4 regions of the Microbispora sp. NPDC049633 genome follow, and region 3 is predicted to be linked to each of the others. Evidence: riboswitches for the same ligand, from Rfam matches in the RefSeq annotation. Region 3 holds a riboswitch; each other region holds the start of a gene.
What was found. A riboswitch is a leader RNA that binds a small molecule or an ion and turns the genes downstream of it on or off. The one in region 3 is predicted to bind cyclic di-AMP.

Region 1: linked by a shared signal. The riboswitch ahead of AB0J39_RS29950 (C40 family peptidase) and the one ahead of AB0J39_RS36515 (NlpC/P60 family protein) in region 3 are both predicted to bind cyclic di-AMP.
Region 2: linked by a shared signal. The riboswitch ahead of AB0J39_RS29270 (CHAP domain-containing protein) and the one ahead of AB0J39_RS36515 (NlpC/P60 family protein) in region 3 are both predicted to bind cyclic di-AMP.
Region 4: linked by a shared signal. The riboswitch ahead of AB0J39_RS11460 (C40 family peptidase) and the one ahead of AB0J39_RS36515 (NlpC/P60 family protein) in region 3 are both predicted to bind cyclic di-AMP.

The regions. Positions count from the first base shown of each region.
Region 1 covers NZ_JBFAOO010000159.1:12,064-17,346, forward strand. Annotated here, with positions in the region: gene AB0J39_RS29935 (GNAT family protein) at 1-65, opposite strand, end outside; gene AB0J39_RS29940 (NYN domain-containing protein) at 388-1,704, shown strand; gene AB0J39_RS29945 (NlpC/P60 family protein) at 1,840-2,802, shown strand; cyclic di-AMP (ydaO/yuaA leader) riboswitch at 3,101-3,259, shown strand; gene AB0J39_RS29950 (C40 family peptidase) at 3,381-3,905, shown strand; gene AB0J39_RS29955 (hypothetical protein) at 4,009-4,935, shown strand; partial or broken gene AB0J39_RS29960 (alpha-(1-2)-phosphatidylinositol mannosyltransferase) at 5,024-5,283, shown strand, end outside.
Region 2 covers NZ_JBFAOO010000151.1:10,403-15,685, reverse strand. Annotated here, with positions in the region: gene AB0J39_RS29285 (hypothetical protein) at 1-197, opposite strand, end outside; gene AB0J39_RS29280 (response regulator transcription factor) at 350-1,003, shown strand; gene AB0J39_RS29275 (HAMP domain-containing sensor histidine kinase) at 1,000-2,187, shown strand; cyclic di-AMP (ydaO/yuaA leader) riboswitch at 2,370-2,503, shown strand; gene AB0J39_RS29270 (CHAP domain-containing protein) at 2,518-3,189, shown strand; gene AB0J39_RS29265 (MerR family transcriptional regulator) at 3,268-4,071, opposite strand; gene AB0J39_RS29260 (alpha/beta fold hydrolase) at 4,094-4,993, opposite strand; gene AB0J39_RS29255 (excinuclease ABC subunit UvrA) at 5,141-5,283, opposite strand, start outside.
Region 3 covers NZ_JBFAOO010000276.1:1,414-6,696, forward strand. Annotated here, with positions in the region: gene AB0J39_RS36505 (RDD family protein) at 637-1,980, opposite strand; gene AB0J39_RS36510 (amino-acid N-acetyltransferase) at 2,129-2,680, opposite strand; cyclic di-AMP (ydaO/yuaA leader) riboswitch at 3,071-3,223, shown strand; gene AB0J39_RS36515 (NlpC/P60 family protein) at 3,376-4,335, shown strand; gene AB0J39_RS36520 (LuxR family transcriptional regulator) at 4,543-4,791, opposite strand; gene AB0J39_RS36525 (NADP-dependent oxidoreductase) at 5,104-5,283, shown strand, end outside.
Region 4 covers NZ_JBFAOO010000032.1:35,299-40,581, reverse strand. Annotated here, with positions in the region: gene AB0J39_RS11470 (histidine phosphatase family protein) at 1-571, shown strand, start outside; gene AB0J39_RS11465 (non-reducing end alpha-L-arabinofuranosidase family hydrolase) at 1,191-2,672, shown strand; gene AB0J39_RS11460 (C40 family peptidase) at 2,810-3,145, opposite strand; cyclic di-AMP (ydaO/yuaA leader) riboswitch at 3,494-3,653, opposite strand; gene AB0J39_RS11455 (hypothetical protein) at 3,934-5,022, opposite strand; gene AB0J39_RS11450 (WD40 repeat domain-containing protein) at 5,080-5,283, opposite strand, start outside.

The DNA of each region.
Region 1 (5,283 bases), on a different contig from region 3:
TCGGCCTCGGCGAAGGGGCGCAGGACCAGCCGGGGGGTCGTGATCGGGTACGGCGGGGTGAACACGCCGCCAAGCGTACGGACGGGTGCCGGGCGCCCGCCAACGGGTCGTCCGCGCCGGGCCGCACCGCCGGCGGCCCGGTGACAGATCATGAACGCGGCATGGACACGGTGCGACGGCCGTACCCTTGGAAGGGACAAGAACAAGGGAGTGTCTCGCAGATCTTGCCGTGTGAGGGCGGCCCGGTGGGCGCGCCGCGAGGCTCACGTCTCGCGGCGGCGGGCATCGGGGGGCGTTCTCGCACTCGGGGGCGACAGCACCGCGAGGCGCCGCCGGGGCGACCGCAGTGGGCAGAAGATCTGTAGGACACGGCCGAGGAGCGACGAGATGAGTTCAGCCGGAGAAGGCCTGTCTCGTCCGTTGCCCGAGCAGGTCCGCTTACACGTGGTGGAGGTCGCGGCGCAGGTGCTGGGCTCGATGCCCGCCGCCGCCGTGCCGCCGCCGTTGCGCAACATCGCCAAGTTCGACCCACGCAAGCGCGCCCGACTGGGCAGCGCGCCCATCGCGGCCCAGCTGGAGAACGACAAGGAGTTCCGCGAGCGGGTGGCCGAGACGCTGGAGGCGGCCTGGCCCGAGCTGGTGACGAGCCTGGCCGAGGGTACGGTGCCCCCCGCGGCCGAGCCGGTGCTGGTCGCGGCGGCGGCCTACCTGACCCGTCCGCCCGGCTGGCCGGACCTGGTCGAGCAGGCGCGGGCCGACCTGGAGCAGGCCGCCGCGGCGGGCAGCCAGCGGGAGCAGGCGGAGACGCGGCTGCGCGAGCAGCTCGCGGCGCAGCGAGCCTCCGCCAAGGAGGAGATCGACCGGGTGCGCGAGCAGCTCAAGGCGGCCCGCGCGGAGAACTCCGACCTGCGGCGCAAGCTGCACGAGGCCCGTGAGCGGGTCAGGGCCGCCGAGACCAGGGCGGCCGAGCTGGAGGCGGAGACGGCCGAGGCGCGGGCCAGGGTCGCGAGCGCCAACGGCGCGGCCGAGACCGAGCTGCGCCGGCTCAAGGAACGCCTGGCGGACGCCGAGCGCCAGCTGGAGGCGAGCCGCAGGGCCGCCCGCGAGGGCCGCAGCATCGAGGACGCCCGGGTCCGGGTGCTGCTGGACGCGCTGCAGGACACCGCCGCGGGGCTGCGCAAGGAGCTCGGCCTGCCCACGACGATCAGCAGGCCGGCCGACTACGTGACCGCCGTCGTGCCGGGCGAGCCGGGCGTGACGGCCGTGCCCGCGCGGGCGCTGGCCAACGACGACCCCCAGCTGCTCGACCAGCTCCTGGCCCTCCCTCACCTGCACCTGATCGTCGACGGCTACAACGTGACCAAGACCGGCTACCCCTCGCTGACCCTCGCCGACCAGCGGGCCCGGCTGCTCACCGGGCTCGGCGGGCTCGCCGTCCAGACGCGGGCGGAGGTGACGTGCGTCTTCGACGGCGCCGAGCTGAACGGGCCCGTCCAGGTGTCCGCGCCGCGCGGGGTCCGGGTGATGTTCAGCGCGCCCGGGGAGATCGCCGACGACCTCATCCGCACGCTGGTGCGGGCGGAGCCGTCGGGGCGGGCGATCGCGGTCGTCTCCTCCGACCGGGAGGTGGCCGAGTCGGTGCGCCGCATGGGCGCGCGCCCGGTGCCCTCGCTCCTGCTGCTGCGCCGGCTCGGCCGCGGTTGAGCGCCCGTACGCACGCTCCGGACGCGCCTCGTCGCCCTGTGTCATGACCACGGCGAATACCTGCGACCAGGTTGAAGCTTCATGATCGCCTAGATAGAGTCGCGCGCAGGTTTCGTAGATCTAAAGGGGGCCTCAGTGCGAGGGCGTGTGCCGGTGGCCACCGGTTTGGCCGCCGTGGTCCTGCTGATGCCGGTGACGGGCGCGCAGGCGGATCCGAAGCCCACAGTCGCGCAGGCCAAGGCGAAGCTGAACAAGCTCAACGAGCAGGCCGACAAGCTCGTGGACCGCTACAACGCGGCCAACGAGAAGTGGAAGAAGGCGAGGCGGAAGTACCTCGCCGTCAACGAGGACTACAAGAAGCACAACGTCCGGGTGGAGGAGCTCCGCTCCGGGCTGGTCACGATGGCCGTCAACAGCTACCAGGTCGGCGAGATGGGCTCGTGGGGCGGCGTCTTCTACAGCTCGAATCCCGACTCCACGCTCAGCGGCCTCGCCACGCTCAACCACATCTCGGCCGAGCGCGCCGGGCGGCTCCGGGAGTACGAGAGCGCCATCCAGGGCCTCAAGGACCGCCGTGACCAGAGCAAGGCGTCCTACAACGAGGCCGCCGACGTCAGGAGCGAGCTCGCCGACGAGAAGGAGAAGGTCGACAAGCTCGTCAGGGAGCAGATGAAGCTGCTGCGCTCGCTCGGGACGTACAACCCGGGCAACCCGAACAGCGCCGGCATCGTCTACACCGGGCCGGCGTCGGGCAACGCGCTGGCGGCCCTTCAGTTCGCCTACAAGCAGGTCGGCAAGCCCTACCGCTACGGAGGCACCGGGCCGGACTCCTGGGACTGTTCGGGTCTCGTGCAGGCCGCCTGGTCGGCCGCGGGGGTGACCCTGCCCCGGACGAGCTACGAGCAGTGGGCCTGGGGCGCGAGCCGCAGGGTCTCGCTGGACGAGCTCCAGCCGGGCGATCTGCTCTGGCACGCCGGGTACGGGCACGTCGGCATCTACGCCGGCGACGGCAAGGTCGTCCACGCTCCGCAGACCGGAGATGTTGTGAAGATTGTCACACTTGCCGAGTATCACGCCATCGGCGCCGTCCGTCCCTGACGTCTCGCCCGCGCTGTGATGGTTGCGTCTGAAGTGACCGAACTCAGCCTCTGTGGCGGGACTGTGAGCAGAGTCACATTTAGCCATCCGTGCTGCGGGTAAGCTGCGGTTTCTTCTCCGCGGCCTTCGTTATCCGATCTTTATCCGGCGGCGGGGCTTTGCCGAACGCGCCGGGTCCTGGGTAGCTTCTGGGCCGCGGCGAGCACGCCTCGCCGCCGCGAACCGGTCCGGCCGGCCGGTAGCGCGAACAATTCCACCGTCATCGGCGCCCCCAACACCCCCTCGCGGGATCCCCGGCGCCGGTGGCCTGCCGAGTCCGTGCAGTCAGGAGGCACGGAGCCGGGGAACCATCGACCTTCACGCGAAGGTCCGGGGTGAATCGGCGCATCGCGCGCCGTAGGGCGACTTCCCCGCCCGAACCCGTCAGCTAACCCGGTAGGCGTTTGCGGAAGAGCCGAGGAGAGATCCTGTCTACCACCCCCGCTAGCCTGTCCCGTATTGCCCGAATTGCCCTTGGAAGTGCCGCTCTGACGGCATCCGTAGGGGTCGCCGGTGCGCATCCGGCGGCGGCCGACACGGTGACGGTCACGGTCGTCAAGACAGCCCCCGAGACGAAGACGGCCCCGAAGACGGCCACGGCGACCGGTGCGAACACCACCGCCCGCCAGGCCGCGGCGAAGAAGCAGGCGACGAAGAAGAAGTCCGCCGCCAAACGGAAGGTCAGCAGAAGCGCGCTCCAGCGGGCCAAGGCCCTGCGCGCGGTGCAGACCGCCAGGAAGCAGATCGGCGACCCCTATCGCTACGGGGCCACCGGACCGGGCGCGTTCGACTGCTCGGGCCTGGTCCAGTACGCCTGGCGCAAGGCGGGCGTACGGCTGCCGCGCACGACGTGGTCCATCCGCGGCGCGGTCAGGAAGAAGGTGTCCTGGGGGCACTTCGAGCCCGGTGACCTGATCTTCACCAGCGGCGGCGGTCACGTCGGCATGTACGTCGGGCACGGCAAGATGGTCCACGCTCCGCACAGCGGCACGCGGGTGCGGATCGACAAGCTGGACGCCTACCGGAGGAGCACCTTCGTGGGTGCCGTCCGTCCGGGCGTCTGAGGGCGCCGGTCACCAAGCCCCCTCGACCGGTGCCGTCCTTGCGGCCCCGTCCACCTCGCCGAGGTGGACGGGGCCGTGGCATGTGCTGGCTACCATGCACGGCGTGACTGTCACGAGCGGCGTGCCCGTAGTCGTGCCGGACGGCGTGCCGGGCGTGCGCGCCGAGGCCGACCGGCGCCGGCCCGCGAATCCGTCCCACGGAGTCCGTCCCCGCCGTGCCGCGGCCGTGGCCGTCGCGCTGGCCGCGCTGCTGGCCGGGCCGGAGGCCGCGGCCCCGCCCGATCCGCTGCTCGCCCTGCGGCTCGACGCCCGCGCCGCCGCGCGGGAGCATCCGGGCATGTGGACCGGTGCCTCCGTCGCCCGCGGCGCGCGCGCTGTCGTCGTCGGGTCGCCCCGGCCGCTGGTCGCCGAGATCGCCGCGCTGGCCGATCGCGCGGACCGTGCGGTGCGGAGGATCTGGGGCGGGTACGGCGGCGCGGTGGTCCTCGTGCCTCGCGGCGAGGAGCAGACCGCCGTGCTGGCCGCGCCGGCGAAGGTGGAGGGCCTGGCGGCCGTCGCCACCGGCGGCCGGGTGATCGTGCAGCCGGCCGCGTTCGCCCGCCTGTCCGCGACGGGCCGCCTGGTCGTCGTGACCCATGAGCTGACGCACGTCGCGACCGCCGGCCCCCGCGCCGTCCCGATGTGGCTCATGGAGGGCTTCGCCGACTACGTGGGCTACTTGGACAGCGGGCTGCCGGTCCGCACGGTGGCCGCCGAGCTGGCCGCCGACGTGGCCGCCGGCAGGCCGGCGCTGCGGGAGCTGCCGGGGCCCGGCGACTTCGCCGCCAGGCCCGCCCAGGCGTACGAGGAGGCGTGGCTGGCCTGCCGCTACATCGCCGCCCGGTTCGGCGAGCGGAGGCTGGTCGCCCTCTACCGCGCCGCGCGGCGCGAGGAGATCGGCGCCGCCCTGCGGGAGGTGCTCGGGCTGACCCCCGGCCGCCTGACCCTCGAATGGCGGGCGTACGCGCGCGGGCAGCTCGCCCGGTCCTGATCGGGTTTCGGCGGCGGGACCGCCGCGGCTGCGACAATGCCTTCTCGGGCGGCGCGGGCGGACCGCGCGTGGCACGCCGGGGGTGAGGATGACGAAGCGGACGCTGATCGTCACGAACGACTTCCCGCCCAGACCGGGCGGCATCCAGGCGTTCGTGCACGGCCTCGCCTCACGCAGGCCGCCCGGCTCGGTGGTCGTGTACGCCCCGCGCTGGAAGGGGTGCGAGGACTTCGACGCCCGCCAGCCGTACGAGGTGGTCCGTCACCCCTCCTCGCTGATGCTGCCGACGCGCTCGGTGGCGAGGAGGGCGGCGGCGCTGGTCGAGGACGGCGCCACCGTCGTGTTCGG
Region 2 (5,283 bases), on a different contig from region 3:
AGCTGGGCCTCCTGCAGGTCGGCCGGGCCTCGCGCGGACGGCTTCGCCGTCGCGGTGGAGGCGGCGCCGCCGGCACTGGCGACCCCGTCGCCGGTGGGGGCCGCGCCGCAGGCGGCCAGTGCCAATGCCAGTGCCAATGCCAGTGCCGGCGCGAGCCCGAGGGCCGGTGCCAGGGCGCGTGGCGGTCGTACGCGCATGAGTCGCTCCTCCTCTCCCGGGACGTTCGCCCGGGACGCGGCCCAACTCCAGCGGAGGCGGTGCTAAACGCGGATAAGCGAGATCGGCTCGTCCGTGCTTATCCGCGGCTAACACCTCGTGCGTCACGCTCGGAGCCGAGCGGGAGGTTGGGATGCGGGTGCTCGTGGTCGAGGACGAGGAACAGCTGGCCGACGCGGTCGCCCGGGGGCTGCGGCTGCACGCGATCGCCGTGGACGTGGCCTACGACGGGCGGGAGGCGCTGGAGCTGACCGCCTACGTCGACTACGACGTGGTCGTGCTGGACCGCGACCTGCCCGACGTGCACGGGGACGAGGTCTGCCGGGAGCTGATCGGCGCGGGCGGGGCGAGCCGCATCCTCATGCTGACCGCGGCCGGGCGGATCAGGGACCGGGTCGGCGGCCTGTCCCTGGGCGCCGACGACTACCTCGTCAAGCCGTTCGCGTTCGCCGAGCTGGTGGCCCGGGTCCGGGCGCTGGCCCGGCGCTCGTCCCGTGCGGTGCCGCCCGTGCTGGAGCGGGCCGGGATCCGGCTCGACCCCGCCCGCCGTACGGTCGTGCGGGACGGGCGTCAGGTGGTGCTGGGCCGCAGGGAGTTCGACGTGCTGCACGAGCTGATGCGGGCCGGCGGCGACCTGGTCACCTCGGCACGGCTGCGCGCCAATGTGTGGGACGAGCACTCAGACGCCGGGACGGGCGTGCTGCGCGTCACGATCACCTCGCTGCGCCGCAAGCTGGGCGTCCCTGCCGTGATCGAGAACGTGCCGGGCCGGGGGTACCGGCTGTGACGCGTGCCCTGTTCTTCTGGGGCAGGCTGGGCCTGCGCATGCGGCTCGCCCTGCTGTACGGCGGGCTGTTCTTCGTGGCGGGGTCTGTGCTGCTGTGGTTCACCCACCTGCTGACGGCTCGGGCGCTCAACCAGCGGTTCGTGGTGGCGGTGGGGTCGAAGGTGACCGGCGGAGGCACCCCCGACGCCGTCCCGGGCGGCGCGCTGCCCGGCGCCGACATGCTCGCGCAGCGGGTGCGTACCGATGTCGAGCAGGGGGCGGCCGGCGTGCTGAGCGACGTCCTCGGGTCGTCGCTGATCGTCATGATCCTGGTCGGGGCCGTCGCGGTGCTGCTGGGATACCTGGTCGCCGACCGCGCGCTGCGCCCGCTGGAGCGGGTGACCGAGACCGCGCAGCGGCTGTCGGAGAGCACGCTGCACGAGCGGATCGCCCTGAGCGGCCCCCAGGACGAGGTCAAACGGCTCGCCGACACCTTCGACGCGATGCTCGACCGGCTGCACCGGGTGTTCGACGCCCAGCGTCGGTTCATCGCCAACGCCTCCCACGAGCTGCGCACCCCGCTCGCGGTCAACCGTACGGTGCTGGAGGTGTCGCTGGAGGAGCCGGCGGCGTCGGAGGACCTCAAGGCGCTGGCCCGGGCGCTGCTCGGCACCAACGCCCGGCACGAACGGCTCATCGAGGGCCTGCTCATGCTGGCCCAGTCGGAGCAGGAACTCACCGCCCGCAGGCCGGTCGACCTGCGGCAGGTCGTCCGTACGGCGATGGAGCAGATCGACCTGCAGCCGCGCCGCGGGAAGGTGGTCGTCCACGAGGACCTGCGCCGGGCGGTCGCGTACGGCGATCCGCTCCTGCTGGAGCGCTGCCTTATCAACCTGCTGGAGAACGCGATCAAGTACAACGTGCGGGACGGGGAGGTCTGGGTCCGGCTGCGGGAGGACGAGACCGGGGTGAGCGTGACGGTGGAGAACACCGGGCCTGCGGTCCCGCCCTACGAGGTGGACGATCTGTTCGAGCCGTTCCGCCGGCTCGGGGGCGACCGCGTCCGCTCCGCCCGGGGGGCGGGGCTGGGCCTGTCCATCGTGCGGGCCATCGCGGTGGCGCACGGCGGCACGGCGGAGGCGGACGCCCGGCCGGCGGGCGGCCTGACGGTGACCGTGCGCCTGCCCGGGGCGGCTCAGAGCTGATCACATCCGGAGTGCCGTACCCACTGTCGCCCGGTCTCTCCCTGCTCGTGAGTAAAATCCGAGTTGTTCTAACTTGACCGGTTTGACCTGGTCTATTACCTTTTAGGCAGCTCAGGGCGCACTTGCTCATTCAATGGTCAAGAAGCCCTCCTCAGACCGACGCGGCCGGCCGATCCCGGCTTGCCGCCCGGCCGCCGAGTCCGCGTCCGCGCGGAGCCGGGGACCCACCTCTCCTGGGGTGAATCGGCATGCCTGCCGTAGGGCGCCTTCCAGCCCGAACCCGTCAGCTAACCCGGTAGGCGGCATGGAAGTAAGGGAGTTCGCCCCACCATGCACGTCCTCAACACCTGCGTCCGCGCCGCCCTCGCGAGCACCGCCCTCGCCTCGGCCGTGCTTGTCGCGGCACCGGCCGCGCACGCCGACAACCCCGCCACCGGCAAGGGCCCGGCGGCCACGCAGTCCATGGCCGAGATCGCCAAGACCCTGCCCAAGGTCAGCGCCACCGACGTGCTGAACCTGGCCAAGAGCCAGGTCGGGATCAGCGAGAACGCCTACGGCGGCGGGACGAAGTTCCAGCAGTGGTACATGACCACTCCCCGCGCCCAGGAGACCCTCGCCCGCGACGGAGGCAATCTGAAGGGCTACCTGAACGCGCCCTGGTGTGACATGTTCGTCTCCTGGGTCGGTCACCAGCTCGGCATCGGGCCGGTCATGGGCTCCGACGCCTACACCGTCGAGCACGCCCACTGGTTCGCCGATCACGGCCGCTGGGGCCGGACGCCCAAGCCGGGCGCGGTGGTGTTCTTCAACTGGAACGGCAGCAAGGACATCGACGACATCGTGCACGTCGGCTTCGTCGTCAAGGACAACGGCGACGGCACCATCCGGACCATCGAGGGCAACACCGGCAACGGCGCCGTCGAGGCCCGCACCCGTAACACCTGGCAGGTGGTCGGGTACGGCTACCCGATGTACCCGGGCGAAGCCGCCGCTGCCGCCTGACGCCCGACGCCTCGAAGCGCGCCGGACACCCCGGCGCGCTTCGCCGTACCTCCCGCCACGGGCGCCCGGCGCGAACGCTCACGTCGTCGGCCGCCCACGCGGCGCGCCCGGCCTGGGGGCCACGCGCTCGAGCTTGGTCCAGCCGGTCCAGCCCCGCTGCCTCAGCAGCTCGATCAGCCGACGCGCCGGCGGCACGGTGTCGAACGCCAGCGTGTCCATGAGCGTGACGAGCGGTGACTCGATGTCGGTGTCGTCGACATAGTCCTCGCCGCGCTCGTCGGCCATCCGCGTGATGTAGGCGGCCAGCTTGTCGGCCAGCTCGACCAGCCGCGGGTCGTCGTCGGCTCGGTCGAGAGCCTGACTCAGGGTGAGGTAGAAGCCGGCGAGCAGCGGGTCGTCGATCTGCTCGCGCTTTCTCGCCATCCACTCCGCGACTCGCGCGGGTGAGTGCGCGGCCAGCGGGATCCAGCCGTCACGCTCGGCCCGGACGATTCGCTCGTCGACGCCGAGCGCCCGCAGCCGGTCGAGATACTCGACCACCTCCGAAGGGAGCGCCAGGCCGTCCCCGGAGGCGAGCCGGGCGATCCGCTCGCGATGCCGCTGCCGCTCCCGGATCTCCGCCCGCAGCCGCCTGTCGATGTCCGCGACCGCCGCGGCGAACTCCTCCTCACCGGCCCGCAGCAGCTCCCGCACCCGCGCCAGCGGAACCCCGGCCTCGGCGAGGGTCCGGATTCTGATCAGCTCGATCACGGCGCCGGCGTCGTATCTGCGGTAGCCGGAGTGGTCGCGCTCCGGCTCCGGCAGCAGCCCCTTGGCGTGGTAGTGCCGCACCGCGCGCACCGTCACTCCGGCGTAGGACGCCAGCTCGCCGATGGTCAGCATCAGACCGGTCTCCAGGAGTCGCTCAAGAGGTCGCCTGGCCGGGTGGGCCTTCCGCACCACGAATGATCTGGGCGATCCGCGGGGCATGGGTGAAGACCAGCCGGTGGTCGGCGTCGAGCCATGTGGTGGTGATGTGCGGGTGCTCGTGGACAAGCCGCTCGACGCCGGCACGCCAGATCCGGTTGAACCGCGGTGCGTGCCCTTCGCCGCTCTCGCCGGCCATCGAGGTCGACATGATCATTTTGATGGGCCGGTCGATCTCTTCGTATCGGTCGAGGATCTCGGACCGAATCACGTCGATCTCGAGGTTCAGGTCGAGAATCTCCCGGGCGGTGAGCGACACCTGACGGGCAGTGCCCCGCTCGGCCTCCTGCCGCGCCGACTGATCTTCCCACATGGCGCGAAACTCCGGCAGGACGGACTCGGTGATGAACGGTTCGGACACCGGGTTCGCCCCGTCGATGAGCACGAGCTCGGCGACGGCGCCGGGATGCTCGGAGGCGTAGTGCACGGCCAGGTCAGCGCCCAGCGAGTAGCCCACCAGCACGGGCGCCGCGGACAGGCCGAGGTTTCCCAGCTCCGCCATCACCGCGGCGAGATCGCCGAGGAAGGCCTCGAAGGAGTACCGGCCGGCGGCCGAGGCGAGGCCGTGGCCGCGCAGGTCGAATGTCACCACCTCGTGGTCGTGCCGCAGCAGCTCGGCCAGCTCCTGCAGGTCGGCCTGTGTCGAGTTCAGACCGGGGCACAGGACCAGCGGTCGTCCCCGGCCGTCGCGGGACACCGGGATCGTGACGCCGTCGTGGTGGATCATGAAATGCCGCGTCGTCCTGTCGCCTCTCTCGGCCCGCTCTCCATCGTCGTCGTGCTCGCCGTGCGACGTGCGCAGTCCGGCGACCTGGGTCGCACCGGTTTTCGTGGTCATGCCCCCATGCTGAGAGATTGACCCAGCGTCAGGGTCAAGCGGCGCGGCGACGTGACGCCCGTCCGTGGTCACCGCCGGCCCCTGCTCCGATGGGGCAGGGGCCGAGGGCGACGGGCCCTGCCCGTACGCCCGCGCGGGTGGCCCGGGTCAGGCGCCGACGTAGGCCGCGAGGTGCTGGCCGGTGAGGGTGGAGCGGGCGGCGACGAGGTCGGCCGGGGTGCCCTCGAAGACGATCCGGCCGCCGTCGTGACCCGCGCCGGGACCGAGGTCGATGATCCAGTCGGCGTGCG
Region 3 (5,283 bases):
GGACGTACGGCCGTTGAAGAGCTCGGGCGAAACGAGGAGCGACGTCTCGGCGGCCGGATCTTCACAAGGAGCCCCCGCCCCCTTCTCGTACGGCGCGCACGCCTTGGCGAGATATACGCGCAAGCAGATCGCCACAGCCCGGAAGCCTCGTAAAAAGAGAGGACCGGCCGGTTCCACCAAGATCGACAAGCGGCGGCATGAAGATCGAATAAAGGAGCGGGAGCACAATCACGTGGACGGCCCGGGCGGCCGGGCGGCCGACTTTCGCACGGCCAAACGGTCCCCGCATTCCGCGGGCGGCGTCCGCCGCCGGGTAGAGCGGTGTGCATCCGGAGCGCCATAAGGGCCCCTGCGGCTCCATACTGCCCCATAAGCGCCCCTGACGGTTCCTTAAGCCGCCCGTGGACCGATATGACCCGGACGGGGACGGCGAGGGCCGGGCTTAAGGATTGGCGCCGGGGGCGGTCTCGCGGTCATTGGGGGCACCTCTCGGGACGGTGAACCCAAGCATGGCACGCCCGGGCGGCCCCGTACGGTTTTTCCCGCACAGCCGGATGGGCACCCGGTACCGGCGGCGCCAAAGCGGCCATAGAAAAAGGGGCCGATGGTCCGTTCCATCGGCCCCCCCAACGGTCGTTACCTGACCTTGACCACCACGGTCTTGGCGACCTTGTCATGCAACGCCTGCTGCAACGGCCTGTCCCAAAGCAGCCACAGGATATTCAGCAACGAGAAGATGCCCGCCAGGTACGTGACGAAGGGAATCCAGCGCACCAACTGCGGACCCCACATCACGATTGCGCGCTTACCGGCCGTGTCGACGGCGAGGCCGCCGTCGAGGGTTCCGCCGATCGATACGACCTTGATGCCCATCGCGATCTTTCCGAGCGTCTGCCCGCGCTGGCGCAGCATGACGAACTCGTAACCGACCATGACGATGCCGGCCAGGATCGCCGTGAGCAGTTCCGCCAGGAAGTAACCGCCTCCCGGGGTGATCCTCCCGTTCGCGATGTCGACACTCGGGTTGGTGATGATGATCGCCGCGATCACGACCGAGATGATCCCGAAGGGGATGCCGACGACCACGCCGTCGATGATGCGGGCGACGAGGCGCTGCCACCACTCCGCGAGCGGCGCCGGGGCGCCGGGCGGGATCGGCCCCGCGGCCGCGTACGGCTGGCCGTAGGCGGGCTGGGCGTAGCCCTGCTGGCCGTACTGCTGAGCGCCGTAAGCCTGCTGCTGACCGTAGCCCTGCTGCTGGCCGTACCCCGGCTGGCCGTACTGCTGCTGGCCGTAGTCCTGCGAGGCGGCCTGCTGGGCGCCGTAGCCCTGCTGACCGTACTGCTGCTGGCCGTAGCCGCCCTGCTGCTGACCCTGCTGGGCGCCGTAGCCCTGCTGGCCGTACTGCTGCTGGGCGCCGTAGCCCTGCTGCTGACCGTAGTCCTGCGAGGCGGCCTGCTGGCCGTACCCCTGCTGGGGTCCGGTCTGGCCGTAGCCCTGCTGCTGGCCCTGCTGGGCGCCGTAGCCCTGCTGACCGTACTGCTGCTGGGCGCCGTACCCCTGCTGCTGACCCTGCTGCTGACCGTAGCCCTGCTGCGGGGTCTGCTGGCCGTACTGCTGCTGGCCCTGCTGGGCCCCGTAGCCCTGCTGCGGGCCCGTCTGGCCGTAGCCCTGCTGCTGGCCGTACTGCTGCGAGGCGGCCTGCTGGCCGTACCCCTGCTGGGGCCCGGTCTGGCCGTAGCCCTGCTGCTGGCCCTGCTGGGCCCCGTAGCCCTGCTGCTGGCCGTAGCCGCCCTGGGCGGCGTCGTAGCCGGGCGGCTGCTGCGGGCCCGTGTTCTGCCCCGTGTGGCGGTAGTTGACGACCGTCACGTCAGGGTCGTAGTCCTGGGCCTGTCTGTCCGTGCCGTACCCGGGGTGCGATGACGGCGGTGGCGTTCCGTCCGACTCGTCCTGGGGGTACGGCGGCTGTCCGGTGCTCACCGTGTCACCTCGTTTCGAAGACGCATGCGCCGCACGTCCGTAGCACACGCTGATATTGCCAAAAGTAGCGACAGGCGTAACAACAGTCACCTTTGCGGACGCTGACAATTCGCGTCAAGATCATTATCTGCCGGGGCGTGAACGGCGGTCAATGGCGGTCGAGGTGCAGCAACATCCGGGTGTTCCCCAGAGTGTTCGGCTTGACGTGCTCCAGATCGAGGAACTCGGCGACGCCCTCGTCGTACGACGCGAGCAGTTCCGCGTACACCTCGGGAGAGACCGGTGTGCCCTGAATGGGCCGGAAGCCGTGCCGGGCGAAGAACTCGACCGCGAACGTGAGGCAGAAGACCCTCCGCACGCCGAGATCCTGGGCGGTCTCGATGAGCGCGGCGACGATCCGGTGACCGATGCCCCCACCACGCACCACGGGGTCCACGGCGACGGTCCTGATCTCGGCGAGGTCCTCCCACAGCACGTGCAGCGCGCCGCAGCCGACGACCTGCCCGCCCACCTCCGCGACCCAGAACTCCTGCACGTCCTCGTACAGCGTCACCGTGCTCTTCTTGAGCAGACGGGGGCCGACGCCCGAGTACGCGTCGACGAGGCGCCGGATCGCCCGGACGTCCGGCGTCCTGGCCCGGCGCACCGTCACGGCCGTGGCACCCGAACCACTGGATGTCTGCGCGGCGACCTGCTCCATGAGCGGTCAGCCTAGCCGGACGCAATCCGATCCCTCATAGTCGGCGCGAAGGACCTCCACGGATAACGGTCATTCCCAAACACCACGCCCGACATGAGGCCTGACCCTCTGTAGCCGTCAGGATACGGATGGACGCCCGGCCGACCCGCGAGACCGCGATCCGGTTCGTCCCACTTTTTCCGGCAGTCCGCGCGGCACATCCACCACCTCGAATCGCTCCAAACACAGGTAAACGCGGATGTACCCCCATTGAGCCCGTGACCCAGCTGTGATCGTTTGGTTGTCAAACGTAGACGGGTTTCGGAGTTCTGGTTGAGCAAGAACTCGCCGTGCACTATCGTCCACCGACGATGCCGGTCATCGTGAGCGCTCACGGCGGCCGGGCGCCGAATCTTCGAAGCACCGAGTGCGGAGGGGAGCCGGGGACCCAACTGCAGGATCAGGATCGGTTCGGTCTAGATCGTCAAGGGGTGAATCCACCAAGGTAGGGCTACTCCGGCCCGAACCCGTCAGCTAACCCGGTAGGCGCTCAGTAGTGCCCCGCCACATGGCCGTGCTCCACGACACACGGCCTGCCGCGGGGCACATGTGGGAGAGGAGCTCGGTTGCGCACGCGTGGAGGACGGCCGGCGGGCAGGCACGCCCGCCGCCGACGGTCCGGATCCGGCACGGCCGGTCCGGGTGCCATCCGCCGATTGGCGTTCGTCGGCGTCGCGCTCACCGCGATCACGTTCGGCGCCCCGGTGGTCCGCGCCACCGCCGACCCCAAGCCGAGCCTCAAGGAGCTCACGGAACAGGTCGAGAGCCTCTACACCGAGATCGAGAGCCTCACCGAGCAGTACAACGGCGAGCGCGTGCGGCTGAAGGCGGCCGAGAGGTCCGCCGAGCTCGCCAAGAAGAACCTCGCCAAGAGCGAGGCCGAGCTGGAGGTCCGCCGGCAGAAGGCCAGCGCCCTCGCGCAGCACTCCTACATGACCAACGGGCTCGGCAACGCGCTCGTGCTCATCGACAGCGACGCCGACCCGCGGAAGTACCTGAGCCAGGCCTCCACGACGTACGCGCTGGAGCTGCAGGAGAGCCAGGAGGTCGCCGAGGTCACCAAGGCCATGGACGCCGCCGCGCGGGCCAGGGAGAGCGCGGCGGCCCGGCAGGCCGAGGTCAAGAAGCTGCTCACCGGCCTCGACTCGCGCCGCGACAAGATCACCAAGTTGATCAAGAAGACCGAGAGCAGCCTCTACCGGCAGGTCTCCCGCACGGTCGGCAGCGAGACGCGCAGCCGGATGGCGTTCCCGATCGTGGGCGACGGCAAGGCCGCCCAGGCGGCGCGCTGGGCCCTCAGGCAGCAGCTCAAGCCGTACGTGTGGGGCGCCGAGGGCCCCGGCTCCTTCGACTGCTCGGGTCTCGTCATGGCGGCCTACCAGGCCGTCGGCATCAGCCTGCCCCACTACACGGGCGACCAGTGGACGGCCGGCACCCACATCTCCCGCGACCAGCTCCGCCCCGGCGATCTGGTGTTCTTCTACTCCGACCTGCACCACGTGGGCATCTACATCGGCGGCGGCTACATGATCCACGCGCCGCGCACGGGAGACGTCATCCACATCGCCAAGATCGCCGGACGGCCGTTCGCGGGAGCGGTGCGCGTCGCCGACTGAGCGGGGCCGCCGAGACCGCGCGCCCCGGAGCGCGCGCCGGCTGAACCGCGCCGCGAGACCGCGCGACCCGGAGCTCACACCGGCCTAGCCTCGCCGCGAGACCGCGCGACCCGGAGCTCACGCCGGCCGAGCCGCCGCTTGGACGGCTCCGCCGACGTCGCCGCTTTCTCCGGCGCCCTTCCCGGCCTCGTGCGATCCGGAACACGGTCAGATGAGGCGGCGGCGTGCCGCCCAGGCGACGGCCTCGATCGCCGTCGCGACGCCGATGCGGTCGCAGATGCCCCGCAGCCGCCGCCGCACCGTGCGCCCGCTGACGTCGAGACTGCGGCCCACGCGGTCTGCGGTCACGCCCTTGGCCAGCTCCGCGAGAAGAAGTAAGTCCTCATCGGTGATACCGGCACGATCAAAGTCCGAGGCGAGACTGTCACCTCGGTAGACGACCTCGGGAACACCCATCGTCCGCCCTCCCCCACGACGATGATTCGTCGGCCCACCCTTCAGGGAAGGTAAACGCCTGCCGCGAAGGTCGTCAAGGTTGAAAGCCGACCGGCCGGTCGTACGCCTTCCGGGGCGCCTCGACAGCCTCCGCCCGATCGCTTCCGGCGGCGCTCGGAGATTTCACCCAGGCACGTGAGCCGGCAGTCGGGTTCGGACCGGCACCGAGGGTCGATTACACCTTTCCTCCGCCTTACTTACGCACTTACAGGTGCCTACTAACTGAAAGAGAGTAACTCCCCCTACGCTCGGCGCCAGGTGGAAGGAGGACACATGAGAACACTGGTGGCACAGGACGGTGCCGTACGGGTGATCGAGACGCCAGATCCCGAGCCGGGGCCGGGCCAGGTGCGGATCAGGGTGGAGGCGGCCGCCGTCAACCCGATCGACCTCATCACCGCCTCGGGCGCCCTGCCCGATTACGGCCTCACGCCCCGGCTGGAGGCGTACGCG
Region 4 (5,283 bases), on a different contig from region 3:
CGCGTTCGGGAACCTCACCGACATCGGACGCCGGCAGGCGGCCCTGCTGGGCGAACGGCTCACCGGCGTACCGGTCGACGCCGTGTGGCACTCGCCGCTGCCACGCGCCGTCGCGAGCGCGCGGGAACTCGCCCGTCACCTGCCGGGGGTGCCGGTGGCCGAGGTCGCCGAACTCGTCGACCACGTGCCCTACGTCCCGGGCGCGGCCGAAACGCCTCCGTCCTGGGCCGGCTTCTTCGACGGCTACGACGACACCGAGGCGGCCTCGGGCCGCAGACTCGCCGAGGCCCTGGTCGCCCGGTTCGCGAAGGTCCCCGGCACCACCGCGGAGGGAACCCGGCACGACACACGGGAGGTGCTGGTGACGCACGCCTACCAGATCGCGTGGCTGGTGCGGCACGCGCTGGACGCGCCGCCGTCTCGGTGGCTCGGGTTGAACAGCGCCAACACCGCACTGACGGTCATCGACTACCGCGACGGCCTGCCGCCCACGCTCGTGATGTTCAATGACATGAGCCACCTCCCGCCCGACCTGCGCTGGACCGGGTTCCCCGAAGGCGTCAGGCCGTGAACCGGGCTCCCGGCCGCTCGCCGGGGAGCGCGGCAATCGGTGATGCGGCAGGCCGCCGCCCGCGTCGGCGCGTACTCGGTTGAAAGTTTCATCACGTGCCGGATCGCATGCGGTGCGGGCCGGGCCCGTAATGCCAGCTGAGTGCGTTCCAGGAGCGCGAGGCGCCGCCGAAGCTCCCGGTCGGCTCTTGACGGACCCCGGCGGATCCTAGTTTGCTCCGCCATTATCACCGGCAACGAGACCTGTGGACGCGGCTCTCCGCGTCGTGAATTGTGAGCGCTAACACGCGCCGGCCACGGAAAGGAGGGTCTCCATGATCGGAGGCGGTCCGCGGCCGCGCGCCACCCCGGCGGCATCCGGACGTGGTCGGCGGGGGGCAGAGTCGCGTCCTTGACGCGGTGCCTCGCCCGGTCGTATCCGCGCCGCTGCACCATCACCGACGAGTAGCCGAGGGAGAGGAACCCGGGATTGCGCCAGATGTTAGCGCTAACAGATCCGTGGTCGCCCTTGGCCTTTCCATTGCGGACTGTACCTGTCCGCCTCCGTGCAATCGCTGCGGTTTTTCCTGGCGTGGCCCGCTTCGCCACGCTTTCACCCCCCGAAGGAGGAGAACGAAACAATGGATTCACCCCCCATTCGCATGACGAGCGGCCGGCGTCGTTCGCCGGTCGGTGTCGGCGTACGCCTCGTGGCGGTGCTGGCCGCGTTGGTGGCGGCCACCGCGACGTGGGCGGTGCCGGCGTCGGCGGCGCCCGCACCCCTGGTGAGTGCGGCGTCGGGGCGTTGCCTGGACGTGGCGGGCAACACCGACGCGCTGGGCACCGCCCTGCAGATCTACGACTGCAACGGGCAGGCGAACCAGGGCTTCGAGTTCACCTCCGCCGGTGAGCTGCGGACCTTCAACGGCACCCGGTGCGTGGACGCCTACAACATGGGCACGACGAACGGCACCAAGGTCGTGATCTGGTCCTGCAACGGCCAGAACAACCAGAAGTGGCGCCAGAACTCCGACGGCACCATCGTGGGCGTCGCGTCCGGGCTGTGCCTGGACGTCGTCGGCGCCGGCACCGCCAACGGCAGCCAGGTCCAGCTCTACAGCTGCTGGGGCGGCGACAACCAGAAGTGGAGCATCCGCGGAGGTGGCGGCCCGAGCTCGTCACCGTCCCCGACGGTGACGCCGACCGGCGGCACGTGCGACCTCCCGTCGACGTACCGCTGGACCTCCACGGGCTCGCTGGCGAACCCGAAGTCCGGATGGGTCTCGCTCAAGGACTTCACCAACGTCGTCTACAACGGCAAGCACCTGGTCTACGCGACGACGCACAACACGGGCACGAGCTGGGGTTCGATGAACTTCGGCCTGTTCACCAACTGGTCCGACATGGCCTCGGCCAGCCAGAACACGATGCCCTTCTCGGCCGTCGCGCCCACGCTGTTCTACTTCGCTCCGAAGAACATCTGGGTGCTGGCCTACCAGTGGGGCGGGACCGCCTTCTCCTACCGGACCTCCAGCGACCCCAGCAACGTGAACAGCTGGTCGGCGCAGCAGACGCTGTCCACGGCGAGCATCACCGGCTCCGGCACCGGCCCCATCGACCAGACCCTCATCGGTGACGGCCAGAACATGTACCTGTTCTTCGCCGGGGACAACGGCAAGATCTACCGGCAGAGCATGCCCATCGGGAACTTCCCGAGCAGCTTCGGCTCCAACTACACCCAGATCATGAGCGACACGACGAACAACCTGTTCGAGGGCGTCGAGGTCTACAAGCTCCAGGGCCTGAACAAGTACCTGATGCTGGTCGAGTCGATCGGCTCGCAGGGCCGTTACTTCCGCTCGTACACGGCGACCAGCCTGGGTGGTTCGTGGACCCCGCAGGCCACCAGCGAGAGCAACCCCTTCGCGGGCAAGGCCAACAGCGGCGCCACCTGGACCAACGACATCAGTCACGGTGACCTGGTCCGCAGCAACCCCGACCAGACCAAGACCGTCGACGCCTGCAACCTGCAGCTGCTCTACCAGGGCCGCAGCCCCAGCTCCAACGGCGTCGACTACGGCCTCCTGCCCTACCGGCCGGGCGTGCTGACGCTGCAGCGCTGACGATGTGACGCAGGATTCATGAGACCTCCGGTCGGTGTCGCCCGACCGGAGGTTTCCTGTTTCCGAGGGCGCGGGCGCGCGCGGGGTTCCCGGCCTGCGTCGCCGCAGGCCGGGAACCGTCGTCCTCGCGCCCGGTGTCAGACCCCCGGGCGTACGGCGGTGAGGAAGCTGCTCCTCCAGTAGCCCTTGAGGCTGTCGATGCGGACCACCGCGCCGCTGTGGGGGGCGTTGATCACCTTCTTGTGCCCGATGTACATGCCCACGTGGCCGCCGCCGCTGGTGAAGACGAGGTCGCCGGGCTTGAGGTGGGCCAGGCGGACCTTCTTCTTGGCGGCGTTGAGCATCGACCACGTCGTGCGCGGGAGCTTGATCCCGGCCTTGCGCCAGGCGAACTGGACCAGCCCGGAGCAGTCGAACGCCCGCGGGCCTGTGGCGCCCCACACGTAGGGGTCGCCGAGCTGCTTCTTCGCCACCTTGATGGCGCGCTCGGCCTTCTCCTGCTGGAGAGCGGACTTGCTGAGCTTCTTGGCCGCGGCGGCGTCCGGGGTGGCCCCGGCGGTGGTCGCCGCCGTGGTCGCCGCCGCAGTCGGGATCGGGGTCGGGGTCGTGGGCGCCGCGGCGGTGTCCGGGGTGGCTCCCGTCGCGGGGGGCTGGGGCGGGATGAGCGTCGAGGCGGGCTGTGGTGCCGTGACCGTCCCCGGAGCGGCGGCCGCGGGCAGTGCGCCGAAGGCCGCTACAGAGGCGGTGAGCGCGACGCCACCGATCGTGACGCGGGCGATGCGGGACAGGGTGGCGGGGTTGGTAGACAGGGGGTCTCTCCTAGAGTCTTCCGCTTGCGCCTACCGGGTTAGCTGACGGATTCGGGCAGGGAAGTCGCCCTACGGCGCTCGGCGCGCCGATTCACCCCGGACCTTCGTGCGAAGGTCGACTGGTTCCCCGGCTCCGTGCTTCCTTGCCGCACGGATTCGGCGTCACCGGCGCCCTGGGGGGCGGAGAGGACACGACGACGGTGACAGTGGATTTTCGTTTTCAAGCACGGCGGTGCCGGTTCCGCTACGGCGGCGTCATGGGGTACGCCGCCGTCGCAGGGCAAGGAAACTACCAAGCTCTCCCATATCCGGGCAAAGGGCACATAAAGGGTAAGAAGCCCATAAAAGGGATCATGGCCACATAATCGCAGGTCAGAGCCGCGTGCTTGGAGAAACGTGGCGCTCGTCACACCCGGACGAGAGCCGGAGGGAAGCTTCCGGCATCGTGAAGATCAGCGCGTACGCCAGAACGTGCCGTTGGCCGAGGGGTCGTCGGGGTCGCCCTGCGGCACGGTGAAACCCGCGCCCCACAGCGCCGCCGTGCCCGGCCTGCGCGCGATCGAGGACAGGACGGCGTCGGTGCCCGCCTTCCGGGGGAGGGGGACGCTCCTCCACGCCGAGCCCGTCACGTGCCACAGGGTGGGGTTCCAGTTGCCCTGCACGACCCACATGCCGCCCTTGCCGTCGGGCTCCACCTCCGTGTACGGCTGCGCGTTGGCGGCGCCGACCGAGGCGGACCAGGACGTGCCGTTCCAGCGCATCACCAGGGTGCGGTTGTAGGTGACGTCGTCACCCTCGTCGTCCGCGCCCTCCCAGGTGACGCCGCCGACGGCCCACACGTTCCCCGGGCTCACGACGGCGATGTCGGCGAGGAACGCGACGGCGTCGGGGGCGGGCAGCTTGACCGCGGGTGTGGGCACCAGCGCCCAGGACCCTCCGTTCCACCGCATGATCGCGGGACGGTCGCCCTTGCTGCCCGCCGCCCAGACGTCGCGGGCCCTGTACGCGTCGACGGCGGCGGCGTGAGCCGGCAGCCGGACGCTCTTCCACGAGGATCCGTTCCAGTGCCTGGCCGAGGCCGAGGACCCGGCCACCGCCCAGACGTCCTTCGCGCCCGTCGCGTCGGCGTCCGTCGCCGAGAACGCGCCGCCCAGCGAGAAGGTGGTCCACGCGCGGCCGTTCCACCGGGCGGCCTTCCCCTGGCCGAAGACCCAAGCGTTGCTGTTCGAGGTGGCCGCCACGGCCTTCAGCTCGTACGGCGGGGCGCCGGGGACCACCTGCCACGCCCGGCCGTCGTACCTCTGGACCAGGCCCCGCTGCTTCCCGTTCGCGACCCGGTGACCGGCCGCCCACACGGAGCCGTCGGCCAGGACCGTCACGTCGTCGAGGACGTCGTCACCGGGCAGGGTGTTCACCCTGGCCAGCCGCCACGCGGCGGTCTCCCCGGCCCGGCCGCCCTCGTGGGTCACGCCGGAGGCCGCCACGGCGGGCGCGCACGCCAGCCCGAGCGCCGTCATCCCCGAGACGAACACGGTACGCACAACGCCTCCCCTTCCGTCATGAGGATGACGTTCGGAGGAGAGGGTCGGTTCACTTCGTCACCGGGACGATTTGCTCGCCTTCTCCGTCCACGGTTCGTACGTGCTGTCTCCCGGGAGCACCCAGACCCGCGTGTCGGGCCTGGTGATCGTGCGTAGCGGCGTCGCCTTGCCGGTCGTCTTCGAGACCCGGTAGACCGCCACGCCGGTCTTGGTCTTCGAGCGCACGACCACGCGCCCCGCCGTGTCGAAGTCGAGGTCGTC